Regions from separate parts of the Nocardiopsis sp. YSL2 genome, predicted to be linked through region 1. Evidence: riboswitches for the same ligand, from Rfam matches in the RefSeq annotation. Region 1 holds a riboswitch; each other region holds the start of a gene.
What was found. Region 1 has a riboswitch for thiamine pyrophosphate ahead of M1P99_RS17200 (ECF transporter S component). Riboswitches for the same ligand answer to the same signal wherever they lie in the genome.
Positions count from the first base shown of each region.

Region 2: linked by a shared signal. The riboswitch ahead of thiO (glycine oxidase ThiO) and the one ahead of M1P99_RS17200 (ECF transporter S component) in region 1 are both predicted to bind thiamine pyrophosphate.
Region 3: linked by a shared signal. The riboswitch ahead of thiD (bifunctional hydroxymethylpyrimidine kinase/phosphomethylpyrimidine kinase) and the one ahead of M1P99_RS17200 (ECF transporter S component) in region 1 are both predicted to bind thiamine pyrophosphate.
Region 4: linked by a shared signal. The riboswitch ahead of thiC (phosphomethylpyrimidine synthase ThiC) and the one ahead of M1P99_RS17200 (ECF transporter S component) in region 1 are both predicted to bind thiamine pyrophosphate.

Region 1 covers NZ_JAMOAO010000001.1:3,870,877-3,876,344, forward strand. The annotation lists gene M1P99_RS17195 (transglycosylase domain-containing protein) at 1-1,779, shown strand, start outside; TPP riboswitch at 1,845-1,952, shown strand; gene M1P99_RS17200 (ECF transporter S component) at 2,050-2,661, shown strand; gene M1P99_RS17205 (ABC transporter ATP-binding protein) at 2,658-4,208, shown strand; gene M1P99_RS17210 (energy-coupling factor transporter transmembrane protein EcfT) at 4,205-5,077, shown strand; gene M1P99_RS17215 (enoyl-CoA hydratase/isomerase family protein) at 5,124-5,468, shown strand, end outside.
Region 2 covers NZ_JAMOAO010000001.1:562,224-567,691, forward strand. The annotation lists gene M1P99_RS02425 (DUF418 domain-containing protein) at 1-10, shown strand, start outside; gene M1P99_RS02430 (SDR family oxidoreductase) at 78-971, shown strand; gene thiE (thiamine phosphate synthase) at 1,139-1,813, opposite strand; gene M1P99_RS02440 (Rv2175c family DNA-binding protein) at 1,934-2,311, opposite strand; TPP riboswitch at 2,378-2,490, shown strand; gene thiO (glycine oxidase ThiO) at 2,488-3,684, shown strand; gene thiS (sulfur carrier protein ThiS) at 3,675-3,890, shown strand; gene M1P99_RS02455 (thiazole synthase) at 3,893-4,657, shown strand; gene pknB (Stk1 family PASTA domain-containing Ser/Thr kinase) at 5,447-5,468, shown strand, end outside.
Region 3 covers NZ_JAMOAO010000001.1:4,293,063-4,298,530, reverse strand. The annotation lists gene M1P99_RS18995 (acyl-CoA synthetase) at 1-1,086, shown strand, start outside; gene M1P99_RS18990 (DUF368 domain-containing protein) at 1,385-2,314, shown strand; TPP riboswitch at 2,529-2,629, shown strand; gene thiD (bifunctional hydroxymethylpyrimidine kinase/phosphomethylpyrimidine kinase) at 2,617-3,420, shown strand; gene M1P99_RS18980 (sodium:alanine symporter family protein) at 3,508-4,926, opposite strand; gene M1P99_RS18975 (DUF6457 domain-containing protein) at 5,110-5,364, opposite strand.
Region 4 covers NZ_JAMOAO010000001.1:1,348,940-1,354,407, reverse strand. The annotation lists gene M1P99_RS05830 (alpha-(1->3)-arabinofuranosyltransferase) at 1-448, shown strand, start outside; gene M1P99_RS05825 (DUF3068 domain-containing protein) at 445-1,533, shown strand; gene M1P99_RS05820 (SOS response-associated peptidase) at 1,544-2,395, shown strand; TPP riboswitch at 2,503-2,614, shown strand; gene thiC (phosphomethylpyrimidine synthase ThiC) at 2,608-4,284, shown strand; gene M1P99_RS05810 (acetylxylan esterase) at 4,365-5,336, opposite strand.

The DNA of each region.
Region 1 (5,468 bases):
CTGGATCTGCGCGGCGTCCTGCGAGCGCTGGTGCGCACGGCCCAGGGCGACCTCCAGGGCGGGTCCACCATCACCCAGCAGTACGTGAAGAACCTCCTCATCGAAGGCGCCGACACCGAGGAGGAGCTGGCCCGCGCCAACGAGCGGACCGTGGCGCGCAAGCTCGTGGAGCTGCGCCACACCATGGGCATCGAGGAGCGCATGACCAAGGACGAGATCATGGAGGGCTATCTCAACCTCTCCTACTTCGGCTCGGGCGCGCACGGCATCGAGATCGCCGCCCGGCGCTACTTCTCCGTCCCCGCCGACGAGCTCGGCCCGGCCCAGGCCGCGCTGCTGGTCGGCCTCGTGCGCGGGCCGTCCTACTACGACCCGCTGACCAACCCCGAGGCCGCGGTCCAACGCCGCGACATGGTGCTCGACCGGATGGCCGAGACCGGGCACCTCACCGCGGCGGAGGCCGAGGAGTACAAGGCCACCGGGCTGGACCTGGAACCCACCGAGCGCGGCGGCAGCTGCTACAGCAGCGACTACCCCTTCTTCTGCGACTACGTCATGCGGTGGCTGGAGAACTCCGAGTTCCTCGGTGAGACCGAGGAGGACCGGGCCCGCGTCCTGGAGCAGGGCGGGTTCACCGTCCGCACCACCCTGGACCGCGACGCGCAGACGGCCGCCCAGGAGGCCGTGGACCGGTACGTCCCCCACGAGGACTCCACGAAGTTCGCGGCGGAGGCGGTCGTGGAACCCGGTAACGGCAAGGTCCGGGCGCTGGCGCAGAACCTGCGCTACGGCTTCGACGAGGAGGACACCGGCACGACCTCGATCAACCTCGCCGTGGACCGCGCCGACGGGGGATCGAACGGATACCAGGCGGGTTCGACGTTCAAGGCGTTCACCCTGGCGGCGGCTCTCGACTCCGGACTCGGCTACGACACGAGCTTCTCCGCGCCCAAGTCCCTGACCGTGAGCGGAATGCGCAACTGCGACGGCGGGCGGATGTCGGGTTGGAAGGTGCGCAACGCCGGGGAGAGCGACGAGGGCCGACACAACATGATCAGCGGGACCAAGGGGTCGGTCAACACCTACTTCGCCCAGCTGCAGCGGCGCGTGGGGCTGTGCGAGACCGCGCGGATGGCCGAGGACACCGGGATCGCGCGCGCCGACGGCGAGCCACTGGGCGTGTGGAGCTCCTTCACCCTCGGCGACCAGGAGGTCTCCCCGCTGACCGTGGCCAGCGCCTACGCCACCTTCGCCGCCCGGGGCACGCGCTGCGAGCCCCGGCCCGTCGAGGTCGTCTCCGAGAACCCCGTCGACCCCGAGTCCGGGCGGATCGTGGTCGGCAACACCTGTGAGGAGGGGGCCGTGGACCGGCGCGTGGCCGACGGGGTCAGCCACCTGCTCCAGCAGACGTTCAAGGGCGGTACCGCCAACGGCCTGGGGATCGGCCGCCCGGCGGCGGGCAAGACCGGCACCACCGACAGCGCGGCCTACGCGTGGTTCGCCGGGTACACGCCCAACCTGGCCGCTGCGGTGGCCGTCGGCGACATACGGGGCGGCGAGGAGAATCCGCTCCAGGGCGTACAGATCGGCGGCCGCTACTACGGGATCGTCTACGGCGGCACGCTGCCCGGGCCGATCTGGCAGGCGACCATGCGCGGGGCGACGGCCGACCTGCCCGAGGAGTCCTTCCCGTCGTCTCCCTCGGCCTTCGGAGACCCCGACGCCCGGCCGCCCGAGCCCCGGGACGGCGACGGCGACGGAGGCACGGAGGGCACGTGAGGCCCCGGCGGGGCACATGTGGGGGGTGACATGCGACTCTTCGGTCGTCCATGCCCCATACTGGGATCAACCGACAGGGGAGCGCGCGAGCGCTGAGAGTGCGGCACAGGGCCGCAGACCCTTACACACCTGATCTGGGTCATGCCAGCGAAGGAAGTCGTAAGAACCGCCACCGACGGCATGTTCGCGGTGGCGCTCTTGGCCAGGGTGCGTGCGGTGGACGCCGCACGCCCCGGAAGAGCCCCTCGTCCCCCCACGAAGGGACATCTCATGAGCACCGAGACCGAGACACCGGGCTTCTGGAAGGACATCCTGGGCCGGCTGCGCAGCTGGCGCACCGTCGACATCGTCGTGGCCGCCGTCATCGGCGTCGGCATCGGCGTGGTCTTCTGGGCCTGGGGCATCCTCTGGACGATCACCGCACCGCTGTTCGTCCTCTTCCCCCCGGGGCAGGCCGTCATCTACGGCATGTGGCTGATCTCCGGCGTGCTGGGCGGCCTGATCATCCGCAAGCCCGGCGCCGCCCTGCTCACCGCCATCGCCGCCGCGTCCGTGTCCGCGGTGCTGGGCACCCAGTGGGGCGTCATGGTGATCCTCGACGGCACGCTGCAGGGGATCCTGCCCGAACTGGTCTTCCTCGCCTTCGGCTACCGGCGCTGGAACATGGGCGTGGCCGTCCTGGCCGCCGCGGTCGCCGGGATCTCGCCCGCGATCCGCGACAACATCACCTACAACGTCACCTGGTCGCTCGACCTGAAGCTCGCCTACGGCGTGATCGTCATCCTCAGCGCGGCCGTCATCGCGGGCGTCGGCGCCCGCCTGCTCACCACGGCCCTGGCCAAGTCGGGCGCGTTGGCGCCCTTCCCGTCGGCCAGGGACTGAGCGTGGAGCGGGCCCAGGGCGCGCGCGTCGAGTTCACCGGATGGGGCTGGCGGCACTCCGGCCGGGGGTCCTACGCCCTGCGGGGCGTGGACCTGGTCATCGAACCGGGGGAGCGGGTGCTCCTGCTCGGTGCCTCCGGCGCGGGCAAGTCCACCCTGCTGCACTCCCTGGCCGGGCTGACCGGCCCCGACAGCGCCATCAGCGGCGACCAGGAGGGCGACCTGCGCGTGGACGGCGAACCCGCCGACCGCCGCCGGGGCACCGTCGGCCTGGTCAGCCAGGACCCCGAGACCCAGCTGGTGATGGCCCGGGCGGGCGACGACGTCGCCTTCGGGGCGGAGAACCTCGGGATGGACCCGGCGCTGATCTGGCCGCGTGTGGAGCGGGCGATGGCCGACGTCGGGTTTCCCTACGGGCCGCGCCACTCCACCGGCGCCCTGTCCGGGGGTGAGAAGCAGCGCCTGGTCATCGCCGGCGCGCTGGCGATGCGTCCACGGCTGCTGCTCCTGGACGAGCCGACCGCCAACCTCGACCCGGACGGGGCCGCGCTGGTGCGGGAGGTGCTGGCACGGGTGCTCGCCGCGACCGAGGCCACGCTGGTCCTGGTCGAGCACCGGGTGGCCGACGTCGTCGACCTGGTCGACCGGGTCGTGGTGGTGGAACCGGGCGGCGGCGTGGTCGCCGACGGATCGCCGGATGCCGTGTTCGCCGAGCACGGGCGGTCGCTGGCCGGGCAGGGCGTCTGGGTGCCCGGTGCCGAACCGCGACCCCGGCTGGACCCGGCACCGGGCGGCGGGGGCGTGCTGGAGGCGGTCGGAGTGGCCGCGCGCACGCCCCCCGAACTGGGCGCTCGCTCCGCCGCACCGCGGAGCGTGTTCTCCGACGTCCACGTGGACGTGCGGGCGGGGACGGCGACCGCGCTCACCGGACCCAACGGGGCGGGCAAGTCCACCCTGCTGACGCTGCTGGCCGGGCTCGCCAAACCGCACCGCGGGTCCGTGCTGCCGCGCGGGCCGCTGGCCGAGGCGGACCGGCGCCCGCTACGGCGCTGGCCCGCCGCGCGGCTCGCCCGGCACGTGGGGACGGTGTTCCAGCACGCGGAGGACCAGTTCGTCACCGCCACCGTGCGCGACGAGCTGCGGTTCGCCCCGCGGCGGGCCGGGGTGGGCGAGGCCGAGACCACGGCCTGGGTGGACGAGCTGCTGGAGCGGCTCCGGCTGACCGCGCTGGCCGACGTGCATCCCTACACGCTCTCGGGAGGGGAGAAGCGGCGGCTGTCGGTGGCCACTGCGCTCAGCTCGGGGCCGACCCGCGCCCCCGACGTCCTGGTGCTGGACGAGCCCACCTTCGGACAGGACACCCGGACGTGGACCGAACTCGTCGAGCTGCTCGGTGTCCTGCGCGCCCAGGGCCGGGCCGTGGTGATGGCCACGCACGACGAGCTGCTCCTGCGCCGGTTCGCCGACACGCGGGTGCGGGTGGCCGACGGGCGGGCCGAGACGGTCGCGGTGCCGACCGCGGCCACCGCGACTGAGGAGGACCGATGAGCGGGCGGCGTACCGGGCCGGAGGCCGAGGCCGCTCCGGAGCCGCGGGGCGTGCCGGGGGTGCCGGACGCACCGGAGGCAGGAGCCGTGTCGGGGGAGGCGCGGGGGGCGGGTGAGGCCCCGACCGTCGGCGTGCCCGTGCACGGCGGTGCCCGCGCCTGGCTGACCGGCCTGAACCCGGCGGCCAAACTGCTCGCCGCACTCGTCCTGGCCCTGGGACTCGTCCCGGCCGTGGACGCGGTGACCGGCGGCGTGGTGCTGGCCGCCGTCGTCCTGGTGGTCCCGTTCAGCGGGATCGACCGGCGCACGCTGTTCGTCCTGGGCGGCCCCTTCGTCCTGATGGGCATCTCCAGCGGGGCTGTCAACTACCTCTACGGCGAGGAGGGCGTCTCCGGTGCGGTGGGGGCGGCGGTCCGGCTGCTCGCGATCGCCCTGCCCGGCCTGCTGGCGGCGGTCAGCAGCGACCCCACGGAGATGTCCGACGGCCTCGTGCAACGGCTCCGGCTGCCCGAGCGTCCGGCCATGGGCGTGCTGGCGGCGCTGCGCCTCATCCCGCTGCTCGCCCACCAGTGGCGGACCATCACCCTGGCCAGACGGGCGCGCGGGCTGGAGGCCGGCGCCAACCCCGTGGCGGTGGTGCGGCTGTTCTTCGGGCGACTGTTCGCGCTGCTCGTGCGCTCCATCCGGACCGGGACCCTGTTGGCAATGGCCATGGACGCCCGGGCCTTCGGGACCGGGCCGCGCTCGCACGCGCGCCGCAGCCGCTGGCGGGCGGCCGACACCCTGCTGATCATCGGGTCGGCGCTCCTGCTCGCGGCGGCCTACGGGTGCTCCGCGCGGCTGGGCACCCTGGTGCTGCTGTTCTCGTGATCCGAGTGGTAGGACAGCCAGGGACACAGTCGTCGAAGGTGAAGAGGTGAAGCTCGTGGGCGAGTTCGTGCGGGTGGAGACCGATCCGGACCACCCGGCCGTGGCCGTCGTGCGGATCGACCGGCCCAAGGCCCTGAACGCGCTGAACGGCCAGGTGACGGGGGAGATCGCGGTCGCGGCGACCCGCGTGGCGGCCGACCCGTCCGTGCGCGCCGTGATGCTCTACGGCGGTGAGCGCGCGTTCGTGGCCGGTGCCGACATCAAGGAGATGGCGGAGCTGACCCACGCGCAGATGCTGGAGTACTCCCGGGCGCTGCAGAACGCCCTGACCTCCGTCGCCAGGATCCCCAAGCCCGTCGTGGCGGCGATCAGCGGGTACGCGCTGGGCGGC
Region 2 (5,468 bases), 3.3 Mb from region 1:
CAGCCGGTGACCGGCTGCCGCAAAAAGGGCGTGCCGGTGAGTGCCCGGCGGCCCCTCGTCCCTCAGGATGAGGTGTCATGGGCGACGATCACATGACAAAGCACACCATAGGGGTGACCGGGGCCACCGGAGCGCTGGGCGGTCGGGTGGCCGCCAGGATCGCGCGCCTGGGCCTTCCGCAGCGGCTCATCGTCCGCGACATCAACCGGGCGCCGGAGTACCCCGGCAGCACCGCGGCGATGGCCGCCTATGAGGACACCGCGGGCTTCGAGCGGGCGTGCCGCGGCGTGGACACGCTCTTCCTGGTCCCGGCGACCGCGTCCGAGGACCGGATCGACAAGCACCTGAGCGCGGTGGACGGCGCGGTCAAGGCCGGGGTGTCCCGGATCGTCTACCTGTCCTTCCTGAGGGCCGGCCCGGCCGCGACCTTCACCTTCGCGCGCACGCACTTCTTCACGGAGGCGCACATCCGGGCGACCGGCGTGGGGCACACGTTCCTGAGACCCGGCCTGTACCTGGACCTGCTGCCCGACTGGGTGGACGGGGAGGGTGTGATCCGCGGCCCGGCCGGTGACGGCCGGGCCGCGTGGGTGTCGCGCGACGACGTGGCGGACGTGGCCACGGCCGTGCTGGCCGACCCGGAACGGGCGGCCCTCGCCGAAGGGGCGACCTACGACGTCACCGGCCCCGAGGCCCTGACGCTCGGAGCGACCGTGGACAAGCTGAGCGCCCTGACCGGCCGCACCGTGCGCTACGTGCCCGAGACCTGGGAGGAGGCGCTGGAGTCGCGCCGCGCCGGCGGGGCGCCGGAGTGGGCCGCCGAGGGCTGGGCCTCCTCCTACGCGGCGATCGCCGCCGGAGAGATGGACGTGGTCGCGCCCACCGTGCCCAAGCTCACGGGCCACCCCGCGCAGTCCATCGAGGGGTTCCTGCGCCGCCACCCGAGCGCTCTGTCACACGTGTCCGTCTGAGCCCGTGCCACGGCCCCGGTCGGAGGACGACCGGGGCCACGAGAGCGGCGCCCACGATCACGTGGGCGACCCTGGGGGCCGGCACGCACCGGGCGCACCGGCGCGTCGGCGGGGCGCCGGACGCGCGGACCCTCTTCCGGTCCTGGGAGGGTGCGGTCCCCGCGCGGTCAGGCCGTGTTCTGGGCGTGTTCGACCAGACGGGCGCGCAGCACCGCGGCGGCGGCACGGGGGTCCTCGGCCTCGGTGATGGCGCGTACGACCACCACTCGGTCGGCCCCGGCGTCGAGCACGCTGCCGATGTTGTCGGAGTCGATCCCGCCGATGGCGAACCAGGGGCGGTCGGTGCCCAGGGCCGCGGCCCGCCGGACCAGGTCCAGTCCGGCCGCGGGGCGCCCCGGCTTGGTGGGCGTCTCCCAGACCGGGCCCACGCAGAAGTAGTCGCTGCCGGGTTCCTCGGCGGAGGCCGCCGCGGCCTCGGGGTCGTTGTTGGAGCGCCCGATGATCGGGTCGGCGCCGACGACGTCCCGCGCCATGGGGACGGGCAGGTCGCGCTGGCCCAGGTGCAGGACGTCGGCGCGGACGGCACGCGCGATGTCGGCGCGGTCGTTGACCGCGAGCAGGGCACCGTGCCGTTCGCAGGCGCCGCGCAGCACCTCCAGGGCGGCGATCTCCTGGCGGGCCTCCAGCCCCTTGTCCCGGAGCTGGATGATGTCCACCCCGCCGGCCAGGGCGGCGTCGGCGAACTCGGCGAGATCGCCGCGCTCGGTCCGGGCGTCGGTGCACAGGTACAGAAGGGATGCGTCCAGGCGCTTGCGCAGGCTGGTTCCGTGGCTGGTCCTCACACGCCCCACCCTAGAGGCTGCGGGATGGCCGCCCAAGGGCCGACGGCACCGGCGTGCCCCGGGCGCCCTCGGGCGCCCGGACGCGGGGAACCCTCCGGCCCGGGGCCGGACGGGCTCGGGTCAGAAGGCCATGCTCTGGGCGCGTCGGCGCACCTCGGTGCCGCGGTTCTCCCGCATGGCCTGGATCGGCGTGCCGGGCAGGGTCTCGTCCGGCGTGAAGAGCCAGCGCAGGGCCTCCTCCGTGGAGAACCCGGCGTCGGTCAGCAGCACCAGGGTGCCCGGCAGCCCCTTGACGAGGTCGTGGCCGTCGACGAAGTCGGCCGGGATGGAGAGCTCTCCCTGGCGGACCACGCCCATCAGGCGCTTCTCCCGGATCAGCGTCTTGATCCGGTTGGGGCTCACGCCGAGCGGCTGTGCCGCCTCCTTGAGGGTCAGCCATGTGCCGACCAGGGTGTCGATGTCGCTGTCGCTTTGTGTCACGCCTCCAATCTGCCACATCCGCGCGGGCGGGAAGCACCGTGGCGGGACCCTTCCGGATGCTCTGGCCTAGGATGGAGACAGAACCGAACATCCCGCGGGAGCCGGGTGGGACCCGGCTGAGAGGGAGGCTGAGAGCCTCCGACCGCACGAACCTGATCCGGGTCATGCCGGCGAAGGGAGTGGAACCGAGCACCATGCCCACCAACTCCGAGGAACACGGCGTCCTCGTGGTCGGAGGCGGACTCGCCGGACGGGTGACCGCCTGGCGGGCGGCCGACCGGGGCCTGCCGGTCACCGTGGTCGAACCCGACCCCGTCACCGATCCGAGCGGCGCCCGCGCCGCCTCCACCGTCGCCGCGGGAATGCTCACCCCCGCCACCGAGGCGATGTTCGGCGAGGAACCCCTGATGGAGTTCGCGATGCGCTCCGCCGGGATGTTCGCCGACTTCGTCACCGAGCTGGAGCGGGTCAGCGGGCACACGGTCGGCTACCGCGCCACCGGCACGCTCCTGGTCGCCTACGACCGCGACGACCTGGCCCTGCTGACCGACCTGCACGCCCTCCAACAGCGCCTCGGCGTGGCCGCGGAACGGCTCACCGGCCGTGAGTGCCGACGCCTGGAACCGATGCTCGCCCCGTCCGTGCGCGGCGGCGTCCTGGCCCCCGACGACCACTCCGTCGACCCGCGGCTGCTGCTGCGGGCCCTGGTGGAGGCCGGTGCGCGGACCGGCGTGGCCGAGATCCGCGCCCGGGCCGAGGAGGTCCTGCGCCCGGGTCCCGGCGGAGCCCGGTTGGGTGTGCGGCTGTCCGACGGCCGGACCCTGGCCGCCGACCAGGTGGTCCTGGCCGCGGGCTGCTGGACCGACCGGATCGCGGTCCCCGAGGCCGTCGTGCCGCCGGTCCGCCCGGTCAAGGGCCAGCTGCTGCGCATGCGCGCGCCCGGGGGCGAGCCGCCGATCGTCGGCCGCACCGTCCGGGGGCTGGTCAGGGGCTTCCCCGTCTACTTCGTCCCGCGCGCGGACGGCGAGGTGGTCGTCGGCGCCACCCAGGAGGAGCTGGGCTATGACACCTCTCTCACCGCGGGCGGCCTCTGGCAGGTGCTGCGGGACGCGCGTGAACTCGTACCCGGGGTGACCGAACTGGAGATCACCGAGACCTGTGTGGGCCTGCGGCCCGGCTCGCCCGACAACGAGCCCCTCCTGGGCCCCACGCGTGTCCCCGGCCTGCACCTGGCCGCGGGGCACTTCCGGCACGGGGTGCTGCTGACCCCCGTCACCGGCGAGGTCATGGCCCAGGTCCTGACCACCGGCACACTGCCCGACCACGCGCGCCGCTTCGCCGCCGACCGCGGACACGGCCACACCACGACCCTGGAGGAGCAGTGGAACTGATCATCAACGGCGCCCCCCGCGACGTCACCGCCGACACCACCGTGGAGTCGGTCGTGCGCGAGCTGACCGGGACCGCCGAGGGCGCCGTCCCCGGCGGCATCGCCGTGTCCCTCAACGACGAGGTGGTGCGCCGGGCCGCGTGGAGCGAGACGCCCCTGCGCGACCGCGACCGCGTCGACGTCCTGACCGCCGTCCAGGGAGGCTGAAGATGACCGAGCACATCGACGACCCGCTCGTGATCGCGGGCACCGCGTTCGGCTCCCGGCTCATCACCGGGACCGGCGGGGCGCCCTCCCTGGAGGTCCTGGAGGACGCCCTCGTCACGTCCGGCACCGAGCTCACGACCGTGGCCATGCGCCGGGTCGCCCCCGGCACGCAGGGGTCGGTCTGGGACGTCCTGAGCCGCAACAAGATCCGTCCCCTGCCCAACACCGCCGGCTGCTTCACCGCCGCCGACGCGGTGCGCACCGCCCGGCTGGGCCGGGAGGCACTGGAGACCGACTGGGTGAAGCTGGAGGTCGTGGCGGACGAGCACACGCTCCTGCCCGACCCCGTGGAGCTGTTGGACGCCGCCGAACGCCTCGTGGACGACGGTTTCACCGTCCTGCCCTACACCAACGACGACCCTGTCCTGGCCCGGCGCCTGGAGCAGATCGGCTGCGCCGCGGTGATGCCCCTGGCCGCGCCGATCGGCTCGGGCCTGGGCATCCGCAACCCGCACAACCTGGAGCTGATCGTCGAGCGGGCCGGGGTGCCCGTCATCGTGGACGCGGGGATCGGCACCGCCAGCGACGCCGCGCTGGCCATGGAGCTGGGCTGCGACGCGGTCCTGCTGGCCACCGCCGTCACCCGCGCGCAGGACCCGGCACTGATGGCGGCGGCGATGCGCGACGCCGTGCGCGCCGGACGCGCCGCCCGCCTGGCCGGACGCATCCCCGTACGCCGCTACGCCCACGCGTCCACCCCCGGATAGAGCCGTCATCCCCGGGGTTGATCGGGCCAGAGCGAGGAAGGGCTGCGCCGCAGGCGTCCGTTGAGGGTGGTGGCGGGTGACGGTGCGGGCACGAGCGGAGGCCCAGAGAAAGCACAGGGGTGAGGGGCGCGCCACCACCTGCACCCCCAGGCGGTTGAAGGTGCACACACAGCCCTGCGTGAACCCCAGGGGGTTGGGGTAGGTGGATCAGCCTGCCTGAACCCCAGGGGGTTGGCTCGGGGCGCGCCAGTGTTCTGTAGGAGGAGACGGGGCCGCCGGCGAGCTTGCGAGCCAGGCAAGTCGACGACGAAGAACGCTGGCCTCCCGGCGCCCCGAGCACGGGCCGAAGCGAGGAACGAGCGGAGGCCCAAAGAAAACACAGCGCGGAGGCCCAAAGAAAGCACAGGGGTGAGGGGCGCGCCGGGGCCTGCAGGAGGAGACGTTGCCGCCGGCGAGCTTGCGAGCCAGGCGAGTCGACGACGAAGGACCCGGCGTGAAGCGCCCCGAACCCAACCCGGCATCAAGCGCCCGCGAGCCCGCCTCACCCGGGCGCTTGCCTCAGTCCTCTACCGTGGGTGGGTGCGCCCTGTCCCTACCGGACACGGCGCGGACGACGAAGAGAACGGCGCCGTCGCCTCCCTCACAGCGGAAGCGGGGCGCCACGACCGCAGACCGCGGGGCAGATCCGGGGCGGGCTTCCGCTATCGTGTCGGTTCGACACCCTGTGTCGGGTACGCGCCACCGGCCGCGAAACGCCCGCGCTCCCCGCAGCAAGGACAGCACTCCGCCGTGGACATGACGACTTCCGACC
Region 3 (5,468 bases), 420 kb from region 1:
CTGGAGCGCCGCGCCCCCGGCGCACCGCGCGCTGAGTCGCCCGCCGACGTCGCCGCACGCGCCGCCGCCTGCTTCCCCCAGCGCATGCTCGTGCTCGGCCCGCTCATGCACGCCGCCGGCCAGTGGAACGCGCTGAGCATGCTGCTGTGCGGCAAGCGCGTCGTGCTCTCCACCGACCGCAGCTACCGGCCGGACCGCGTCCTCGAAGTCGCCCACCGCGAGGGCGTGCACGCCGTGCAGCTGGTGGGCGACGCCATGGCCCGGCCCCTGGCCCGCCACCTGCTCACCGAACCCGGGCTGTGCCCCGACCTGACCTCCGTGCGCTCCGGCGGCACCCCGCTCACCCCGCCCGTGCGCGCGCTCTGGCGGGCCTGGCGCGAGGACGTGGTCCTGGCGGACGCCTACGGCGGTTCGGAGACGGGCGTGTGCGGGTCGGCCACCGGTGAGGACGACGGCTCCGACGGTGCCCGCGAGGACGCGCCGACGCTCTCCGGCGGCGCGGACCTGCGCAGCTTCACCGTGGGCGGCAGCATCGCCGTGCTCGACGACGACCTGCGGCCCCTTCCGCCCGGCTCACCGGTGGTGGGCCGCATCGCGCGCAGCGGCCGGATCCCGCTGGGCTACTACAACGACCCGATCGCCACCGGCCGGACCTTCCCCACCGGCGCCGACGGCCGCCGCTGGGCCCTGTCCGGCGACTACGGGACGCGCGCCCACGACGGATCCATCGCCCTGCTCGGCCGGGGCAACGCCGTGATCAACACCGCCGGGGAGAAGGTCTACCCCGAGGAGGTCGAGGCCGCGTTGAAGGCGCATCCGGCCGTGGAGGACGCGATCGTGGTGCCCGCCCCCGACGAGCACCTCGGCCAGCGCGTGACGGCGCTGGTCTCCGTGGCCGCGGGCGCACGCCTGGTCGAGACCGAGCTGCGCGCGCACTGCCGGGTGCGCCTGGCCGGGTTCAAGGTGCCGCGGACGGTGCACTTCGTCGACCGGGTCCGGCGCACGGCGGTCGGCAAGCAGGACTACCGCTGGGCGGCGTCGGTCGCGCAGAGCGGCGAGAACACCACGCCGAGTTTCGGACGCTGAACACCAGCCGCATCACCTACCCGAAACCCCGCGGATCCCACGCAGCGCGCACCTCCGCCACCCCGCTCCCCCGCTACACTGGCCGGACCCGGCCCGGCCCAGGGACCTCGCAGGTCCCTCCCCCAGCACGCCCCGGGCGGCACACACCCAGCGGCGGTCGGCGCAGCGCCCCTACACGAACGCGCCCCGCCCCCGCACCCCCGACCGGCCCGTGTCCCACGGGTGGGTACGGTGACCACACAGGACGGAGGACGGCGCCCCTCCCGGGCCTGCCCCGGGCCGGCGCCCTACAACTCAGATGGCCAAGTCAGCAGGCTCCTTCATCTTCAACGCGGTGCGCGGCGGGGCCGTCGGCACCTCCGAGGCGCTGCCCGGCATCAGCGGCGGCACGGTCGCGCTCATCGTCGGCCTCTACGACCAGCTCATCGGCGGCGCCGGCCACATGGTCAGCGGCATCAAGCGGTACGTGACCGACGTGCCGCGCGGCCGCGGCAGGGAACGCGCGAACGAGCAGTTCCGGATGGTGGACTGGAGTGTCCTGGTCCCCGCGCTGATCGGCATGGTGATCGCGCTCGGCCTGGCCGCCGTCCTGCTCTCCCCGCTGGTGGAGGTGTACGCCCAGTACGCCTACGCCCTCTTCTTCGGCCTCGTCCTGGCCTGCCTGTGGATTCCCTACACCGGCGCGGGCAAGAAGTGGCGTGCCTGGCACTACCTGGTGGCGCTGGCCGTCGCCGTGGTCGCCTTCCTCCTGACCGGCATGCCGGGCGCGAGTCTGCCCCCCAACCCGGTGTTCGCCTTCCTCGGCGGCGCCGTCGCCATCTGCGCGCTGGTCCTGCCGGGCCTGTCCGGTTCGTTCATCCTGCTCACGCTCGGGCTGTACGAGCCCACGATGCAGGCGGTACGGGACATGGACGTGGCCTACCTCGGCGTCATGGCGCTGGGCATGATCACCGGCCTGGCCCTGTTCGTCAAGCTCCTGCAGTACCTGCTGGAGAACTTCCACCACCTCACCCTGGTGGTGCTCACCGGCCTGATGGCGGGCTCGCTGCGCGCCCTGTGGCCGTGGCAGGACCACGACCGCAACCCGCTGCCCATCACCGACGTGCCCGTGACCGTGGCCTTCGCGGTGGGCGGCTTCCTCGTGGTCACCGCGGCGATCGTCTACGAGCACCGCAAGAAGGCCCAGTCGGACGCCGGCCACGGAGCGGCCCCCACGCGCGTCCACTAGGGCGAGTTCCGTGGATGGCGCCCGTCGCGAGCGGCGCATCCAGTGGTGCTCTCACCAGGCCGAAGAGGGAGCTCCCCTCCTGCGCGGGCTTCGCCGTCGTCGCACGGCGGGGGCCCGGGTGGTTCCCCTGTCGACTGATGAGAACGCGGTGAGAGTGCCGCCGGGGCGACGCGCAGCAGGGCGGGCAACCGCCGGACATGCCCTAGGCTCGGTGGCGACTGACGCGGGGTGCCGGGAACAGTCCTCCCGGCTGAGAGCACACCCGTCGAACCTGCCCTAGGTCGTGCTAGCGAAGGAACGTCATGAGCGCGTACAACGTGTTGTCCGTGGCCGGAAGCGACCCGAGCGGCGGCGCAGGGATCCAGGCCGACCTCAAGGCCTTCTCCGCCCACGGGGTGTTCGGGATGACCGTGGTCACCGCCCTGACCGCCCAGTCCACCCGCGGCGTCACCGGCGTCCACGGCGTCCCGGCCGGTTTCGTCACCCGGCAGGCGGACACCCTGCTGGCCGACGCCACCGTGCACGCGGTCAAGATCGGGATGCTGGGCACGGCCGAGGTCACCGGAGCCGTGGCCGAGGCGATCGACCGCCACCGGCTGGTCAACGTCGTCCTGGACCCGGTGATGGTCGCCAAGAGCGGCGACCGCCTGCTGGAGGGGACGGCGATCGAGGCCCTGCGCTCCCTGCTGTTGCCGCGCGCGGACCTGCTCACGCCGAACCTTCCCGAGGCGGCCGACCTGTTGGGCGTGTCGGAGGCCGTCAGCCTCAAGGAGATGCGCGACCAGGCCGAGCGGCTGCTGGAGCTCGGTCCGCGCCGGGTCCTGCTCAAGGGCGGCCACCTGGCGGGCGACGAGAGCGTCGACGTACTGGTCTCCCGTGACGAGGAGCCGCTGGAGTTGCGGGCGCCGCGGGTGGACACCCGCAACTCGCACGGCACGGGATGCACCCTGTCGTCGTCGATCGCGGCTCTGCTGCCCCAGCGCCCGGACACCGCCTCCGCCGTCCGCGACGCCAAGGCCTACCTGACCGAGGCGCTGCGCCGGTCGGACGAGATCGACGCCGGCGGCGGTCAGGGCCCCGTGCACCATTTCCACCCCTGGTGGTAGCGGACGGGTCGTCCGCACAGCACGGAGGGGGACCGCACGGCGTGCGGTCCCCCTCGTCGTCCCGGGCCGACCCCGGGCCGTGGCGCGCTACCCGCGCACGTCGTCCATGACGGCGTCGGGGTTCTTCCAGTCGGGGAACGCGAAGAACTTCCGGGTCTCCGCGACGATGATCGGCGACAGCAGCAGCAGCCCGATGAGGTTGGGCAGCGCCATGAGACCGTTGGCGATGTCGCTGAACAGCCACACGTTGCTCAGGTCGGCGACCGCACCCACGAAGATGACCGCGATGAACACCAGGCGGTACGGGGTCACGAAGCCCCGGCCGGCCAGGAACTCGATGCACCGCTCACCGTAGTAGGCCCAGCCGAGCAGCGTGGTGAACGCGAACACCGCCACGGCGATCGCCACCACGTAGGCGCCGACCGGGGCCAGCCCCGGGCTGACCGACCTCAGGCCCTCGGTGAGGGCCTGCGTGGTCAGCAGCGAGCCGTCCTCGGGGTTCTCCGCCCGCCACACACCGGTCGTGATGATGACCATGCACGTCATCGTCACGACGATGATGGTGTCGATGAAGGTCTGGGTCATGGAGACCATGGCCTGGCGGACCGGCTGCGTGGTCTTGGCGGCCGCGGCGGCGATGGCCCCGGTGCCCAGACCCGACTCGTTGGAGAAGATGCCGCGGGCGAAGCCGTACTGGATGGCCATCAGCACACCCGCGCCCGCGAAACCGCCCGCGGGAGCGGTACCGGTGAAGGCGGTGGTGACCACGAGCTGGAGCGCGGGCAGGATCTGCGCCCAGTTGGCGGCCAGCACCACCAGGCAGATGGCCACGTAGGCGATGATCATCAGCGGCACGAGCGCGGAGGCGACCCGGCCGATGCTCTTGATGCCGCCGAGGATGACCGCACCGGCCAGAACCATGAGGATGAGGCCGATCACCCAGGTCGGAGCCGGTGTGACGCTCGACATCTGCTGGGCGACCGTGTTGGCCTGCGTCCCGTTGCCGATACCGAAGGCCGCGATGGCGCCGAAGACGGCGAAGGCCACCCCCAGAGTGGTGCCCAGACCGCCGGGCAGACCGTACTTGAGGTAGTACATCGGTCCGCCGCTCTGCTCACCCTTGGAGTCGGTGCGGCGGAACTTCACCCCCAGCAGGGCCTCGCTGTACTTCGTCGCCATGCCGAAGAAGCCGACGACCCACATCCAGAACAGGGCGCCGGGGCCGCCGAGGCCGATGGCCAGCGCGGCGCCGGCGATGTTGCCGACGCCGACCGTGGCGGCGAGCGCTGTGCTCAGTGCCTGGTAGTGGGAGATGTCGCCCTCGACCGAGGGGTCCTCCTTGCGCCGGACCAGCGCGAGCCACAGCGCGTGCGGCAGCTTGAAGAGCTGGAGCAGTTTGAGCCGGATGGTGAGGAACACGCCGACAAAGAGCAGCAGCGGGATGAGGACGAAGGGCCCCCACACGATGCTGCTGACGATGCCGGCCATCTCAAGGAGTTGATCCATGGGGGATCTCCCTATCACGATCAGGGGCCGGGGGTTGGTCGTGTACCCGCGGTCGGCGGAACAGCGTCCCTCCCAGGAGAACGGGCCCGCGGGCCGCGGGCACACTCAGGGTGCTGTCAGATTTGCAGTGAATCGTCACGGACACGTCACGTTCGCCCGACGCAAGCGTTGCGGGTCGGGTGCTCACGCGTCCTGCGAACCGTCGCCCTGGGCCAGGGCGAGCCGGCTGAGCACGGCGGCCGCGGCCTCGGGGTCCGCGCCCTGGCCCACCGCCACGCCGAGCAGGTAGGTGGTCAGGGGCGCGGCCGGTCGCGCGACGGAGTGGGCGGCGTCTCTGGCCAGGTCGAGCACCCGGTCCACATCGGCTCTGCCCAGCGGTTCCGTCCCCACCAGGTCCAGCTCCGCGCGCACGGCTTCGGCCCATTCCACGAGGGTCACCACAGGACTCCTTAGAGCAATTCATTCGTCACAGAAGGCGATCATAGTCACCGCCGGGCCACTCGGCGGCCACCCGTCCGCACCGGCCGGGTCACCGCGCGCTC
Region 4 (5,468 bases), 2.5 Mb from region 1:
GGCGCTGGCCGGACTGGCGATGGGCGCCGGGACCTACCTGGCCCTGTACATGCCCTTCCACGACGTCTCCCAGGTGTTCGGCGGCCCGCTGCGCGGCTGGGTGCCCCAGGCTCTGTGCCTGCCCGCGCTGGCGCGGCTGGTGCTGGCCCTGGGCCAGCGCGGCCTCGACGAGGACGCCGACGACGACCCGCCCGGCGTGCGCGCCGGGGCCCGGACCGGTCCCGCCTCGGGCGCGGCGACCGGTGGGGGCGCGGTGTCCGGCACCGCTCGCGACGTGCCCGCCGACACGGGCGCGGAGCCCCGGGACCCGGCCGGGCCCGAGCCCGACGACGCGGTCCCGGCCGACGACCGCGTAGCCGACGGCACGGTCACCGCGGACGGCCACGCGGGTGGGGGCCGTGCCACCGGCGGGTCCACGGCGCCCGACACCGAGGAGGCCCGGACATGACCGCCGACACCGGGAGCCAGGTCGGTCCCCTCACCCCGGCGCGGCGGCCGCTGCCCAGGGGCACGCTCGTCGTGGCCGCCGGGGCGTTCCTGCTGACCCTGGCCGCGCTGCTGCCGCTGTACGTCTACGACCGCGTCGCCCCCATCCCCGCCTCCGCCGAGTTCACGGTGGCCATGACCGACGAAAAGGCCGGCTACCTGGACACCTCCCGGTGGGCCTGGGTCGAGGGCGTCGAGATGCGGCGCGTGACCAGGGTGGACGCCACCGCGCACGGGCGCGACTGGTCGGCGTGGGAGATGGTGGTGGACACCTCGCTGCCGGACCGCATGATCGACCACTCCAGTCGGCGCGTCATCGTCGACCGGGAGACGGGGCGCGCCGTGAACTGCTGCGGGGAGCACGTCAACGGGGACCGCGCCGTCCGGCAGGCGGGCCTGGTGTACTTCTGGCCCGCGGGCGCGCCCGCGGGCGACTACCCCTACTACGACGCCGAGGTGCGTTCCGCCCCGCCCCTGGAGTTCGACGACTGGGACGAGGTCGCCGGGCTCCGGGTGGGCCGGTACACCCAGTCGGTGGACGCCACCCAGGTCCCCGACTCGGCACGCCCGGTACCCGCCGCGCTGTTCGCCGCCGGTGCCGAGGGCACCGTGACCGCCACCCGGTGGCTGGAGGTCACGCGCACGTTCTGGGTGGAGCCCGTCACGGGCATCGTCGTCCACGCCGCGGAGCAGCGGGAGGAGAGCCTGCGCCCGCGCGACGGCCGCGGGGAGGTCCCGCTGCTGCGCGCCGAACTCGTCCTGGAGGAGCCGCAGGTCGCCGCCAACGCCGAACAGGCCCGCGTGCGGTCGGTCCTGCTCCGGGCGCTGGACTCGTGGGCGCCCGCGGTCCTGGGGCCGCTGGGCGCAGCGGCCGTCCTGGTCGGGCTGGTCCGCGCCTGGCGGGCCCGGGACACCGGCTCCCCGTCCGGGGCCGACACCCCGGAGCCGACCGGGTCCGGGGCCGCGCGGGAGCACGGGAGGGCCGACCCCGCCGGCGGCGGTGACGGCCCGGCGGAGCCCCGCGAGGATGTCGGGGCTGAGCCGTAGGATCACACCCATGTGCGGTCGCTATGCCCAGTCCCGGAACCAGCACGAGCTCCAGCTCGCGTTCGACCTGCCCGAGGAGGCCCTGCCCGAGGATCCCGATCCCCGGGCCTGGCCGCCACTGGAGGAGCTGCCGCCGGACTACAACATCTCGCCCGGCCGACCCGTGTACGCGGTGCTCGGTCCACCGCCCCGCGGCACCGGCCCGGCCGAGCCCGGACCGGCCTCCCTGCACACCATGCGCTGGGGCCTGGTCCCCTCCTGGGCCAAGGACCGCAACATCGGCTACCGGATGATCAACGCGCGCAGCGAGACCATCGCCGACAAGCCCGCCTTCCGTACCGCCTTCCGCCGCCGCCGCTGCCTGCTGCCCGCCGACGCCTACTACGAGTGGCAGCTGGTCGGCAAGGACGGCCGGGTGGAGGCCAGCACCTCACCCGTCACCGACCCCCACCACAAGAAGCGCAAGGCCAGGGCGGCCAAGAAGCCCTACGCCATCCACTACCCGGACGGCGCGCCCCTGGCCATGGCCGGGATCTTCGAGCGGTGGCGCGACCCCGAAGCCGACGAGAACGACCCCGCCGCCTGGCTCTGGAGCTGCGCGGTCGTCACCACCGACGCCGCGCCCGCCCTCGCCCACATCCACGAGCGCATGCCCGTCATCCTGCCCTCGGCCACCTGGTCGACCTGGCTGGACCCGCGGGCGGAGCCGGACGACCTCCTCCACGTGCTCGCGCAGACCCCGGCCGAGGCCTTCGACGTGGACGAGGTCTCCACCGACGTCAACACCATCAAGAACAACACCCCCGACCTGCTCACCCCCGTCGCCGGGACCGCCGGACCGGAGCCGGACACACTTTTCTGACCCCCGGGCCCCTGGACAGGTCCCGGTGGGAGGCGGATATGGTGTGCGAGGCCACAGGGCCGGGCGCACCCACGGGGCGCCACCGCACGCGTGACGTGCCATATGTGAATAAGCAACGCGGGAGCTCGCACCATGGCGGGCTGAGAGGGCGGCTCAAGGGCGTCGCCGACCGCAGAACCTGTTCGGGTAATTCCGACGTAGGGAGGCATGCCATGACGGCTGTTGACGGCCGCGACACCGGTTCCACCACCGACGTGCACCAGGTGACCACCGGTCCCATCATGGGATCGACCAAGGTCCACCGGGAGATCGACACCCCCGAGGGGCTCACGCTCCGCGTTCCGCAGCGGCGGGTGGAACTCAGCAACGGCAGCCACTTCGACCTGTACGACACCTCAGGCCCGTACACCGACGACTCCGCGCTCATCGACGTCCACGCAGGGCTGCCCAGGACCCGCCAGGCCTGGATCGAGTCCAGGGAACCCGTCAACGGGGCGGTCACCCAGCTGGCCCACGCCAAGGCCGGGACCATCACCCCCGAGATGCGCTTCGTGGCCGCCCGCGAGGGCATGGACCCCGAGTACGTCCGCCAGGAGGTGGCCCTGGGCCGGGCGGTGATCCCGGTCAACCGCTGCCACCCCGAGTCCGAGCCGACCATCATCGGCAAGAACTTCCTGGTCAAGATCAACGCCAACATCGGCAACTCGGCGGTGACCTCCTCCGTCCCCGAGGAGGTCGAGAAGATGGTGTGGGCGACCCGCTGGGGCGCCGACACCGTGATGGACCTGTCCACCGGCAAGCGCATCCACGAGACCCGCGAGCGCATCATCCGCAACTCGCCGGTCCCCATCGGCACGGTTCCGATCTACCAGGCGCTGGAGAAGGTCAACGGCGACCCCACCGCTCTGAGCTGGGAGGTCTACCGCGAGACCATCATCGAGCAGGCCGAGCAGGGCGTCGACTACATGACCGTCCACGCGGGCGTGCTGCTGCGCTACGTGCCGCTCGCGGCCCGGCGCGTCACCGGCATCGTCTCGCGCGGCGGCTCGATCATGGCCGCGTGGTGCCTGGCCCACCACAGGGAGAGCTTCCTCTACACGCACTACGAGGAACTCTGCGAGATCTTCCGCGAGTACGACATCACCTTCTCCCTCGGTGACGGCCTGCGCCCCGGCTCCATCGCCGACGCCAACGACGAGGCGCAGTTCGCCGAGCTGCGCACGCTCGGCGAGCTCACGCACATCGCCCGCGCGCACGACGTGCAGGTGATGATCGAGGGGCCGGGCCACGTGCCGATGAACAAGATCGCCGAGAACGTGCGCCTGGAGGAGGAGCTGTGCGGTGAGGCGCCGTTCTACACGCTCGGCCCCCTGGCCACGGACGTCGCGCCCGGCTACGACCACATCACCTCCGCCATCGGTGCCGCGCAGATCGGCTGGCTGGGCACCGCGATGCTCTGCTACGTCACTCCCAAGGAGCACCTGGGCCTGCCCAACCGCGACGACGTCAAGACCGGCGTCATCACCTACAAGCTCGCCGCGCACGCCGCCGACATCGCCAAGGGCCACCCCAAGGCGCAGGAGTGGGACGACGAGCTGTCCAAGGCGCGGTTCGAGTTCCGCTGGCAGGACCAGTTCCACCTCGCCCTCGACCCCGAGACGGCCCAGGCCTTCCACGACGAGACCCTGCCCGCCGAGCCGGCCAAGACCGCGCACTTCTGCTCCATGTGCGGGCCGAAGTTCTGTTCCATGAAGATCTCCCAGGACGTGCGCAAGTACGCCGAGGAGAACGGACTGGACACCGTCGCCGCGATCGAGAAGGGCATGGCGGACAAGTCCGAGGAGTTCGCCGAGCACGGCAACCGGGTGTACCTGCCCCTGGCCGACTGAGGCCCGGGCGCCTGCCGCCGCCCGGTGCGGGCGGCGGCAGGTCCGGGACCGGCCGGATTCGGCCCGGCCCCGGACCGGGGTCAGCCGAGGTCGGCGAGGAAGCGCAGCTGGGCGCGCATCTGCTCGCCGCCGCCGCCCTCGTGGCCGTTCCAGGGCCACACGGTGATGTCCTTGGGGCCCGCCCAGTGGTTGTGGGCGGCGAACACGGTGGAGGGCGGGCACACCTCGTCCATCAGGGCCACCGAGTACAGCGCGGGCACCCGCCCGCGCGCGGCCAGGTTCATCCCGTCGAAGTAGGACAGCGTGCGCATCACCCGCTCCTCCTGGCCGCGGTGGGCGGCCAGGAAGCGGACCAGTTCGGCGTAGGGCTCCTTGCCGGTGATCTCCACGGCCCGGCGCATGTGGCACAGGAACGGAACGTCGATCACGGCCGCCCGCACCCCGGGGTGCAGGGCGGCCGCGGCCTGGGCGATGGCCCCGCCCTGGCTCCCGCCCGACACCGCGACCCGGTCGGCGTCGACCGCCGGGTGGCCGGCGGCGGTGTCCACGGCCCGCACCGCGTCGGTGAACAGCCGCCGGTAGTAGTAGGTCGCCGGGTCCAGCACGCCCCGGGTCATCATCCCGGGCGCCTGCGCGAACGCGCCGCCGTCGGGGTCGGCCGTGGCGCCGGGCGCGTGGTGGGCGGCCCCGCCCTGGCCGCGGCTGTCCACGATCAGGGCGGCGTGGCCCGCGGCGGCCCACACGGTGTGGTCCTCGGCGAAGCCCCGGCCGCCGCCGTAGCCGATGAAGCGGACGACGCACGGCAGGGGACCGTCGGCGCCCCTGGGCACCAGGAGCCAGGCGTTGATCCGGTGGCCGCCCCAGCCGGAGAACGAGGCGTCGTACACCTCGACGCCCGTCAGAGCGGTGTCGGCGGGGGTGAACTCCGGGGACAGGTCGAACTCGGCGGCCTCGGCGAGCGTCTTGCTCCAGAAGTCGTCGAAGTCGGCTGCCTCGGTGCGCTCGGGTGTGTACGTCCGGAGTTCGTCGAGGGGGAGGTCGAACAGAGCCATGTCTCTCCAGGGTCCGTGGCGGGGGCCGGCGGGTCACCGAACGCTAGCGTAAGCGCTTTCCAGGGGTGGCGACCAGGGCGGTGGCCAACGCGTCGGTGACCAGGACGACGAGGGCGCGGGCGCTCCCGTCGG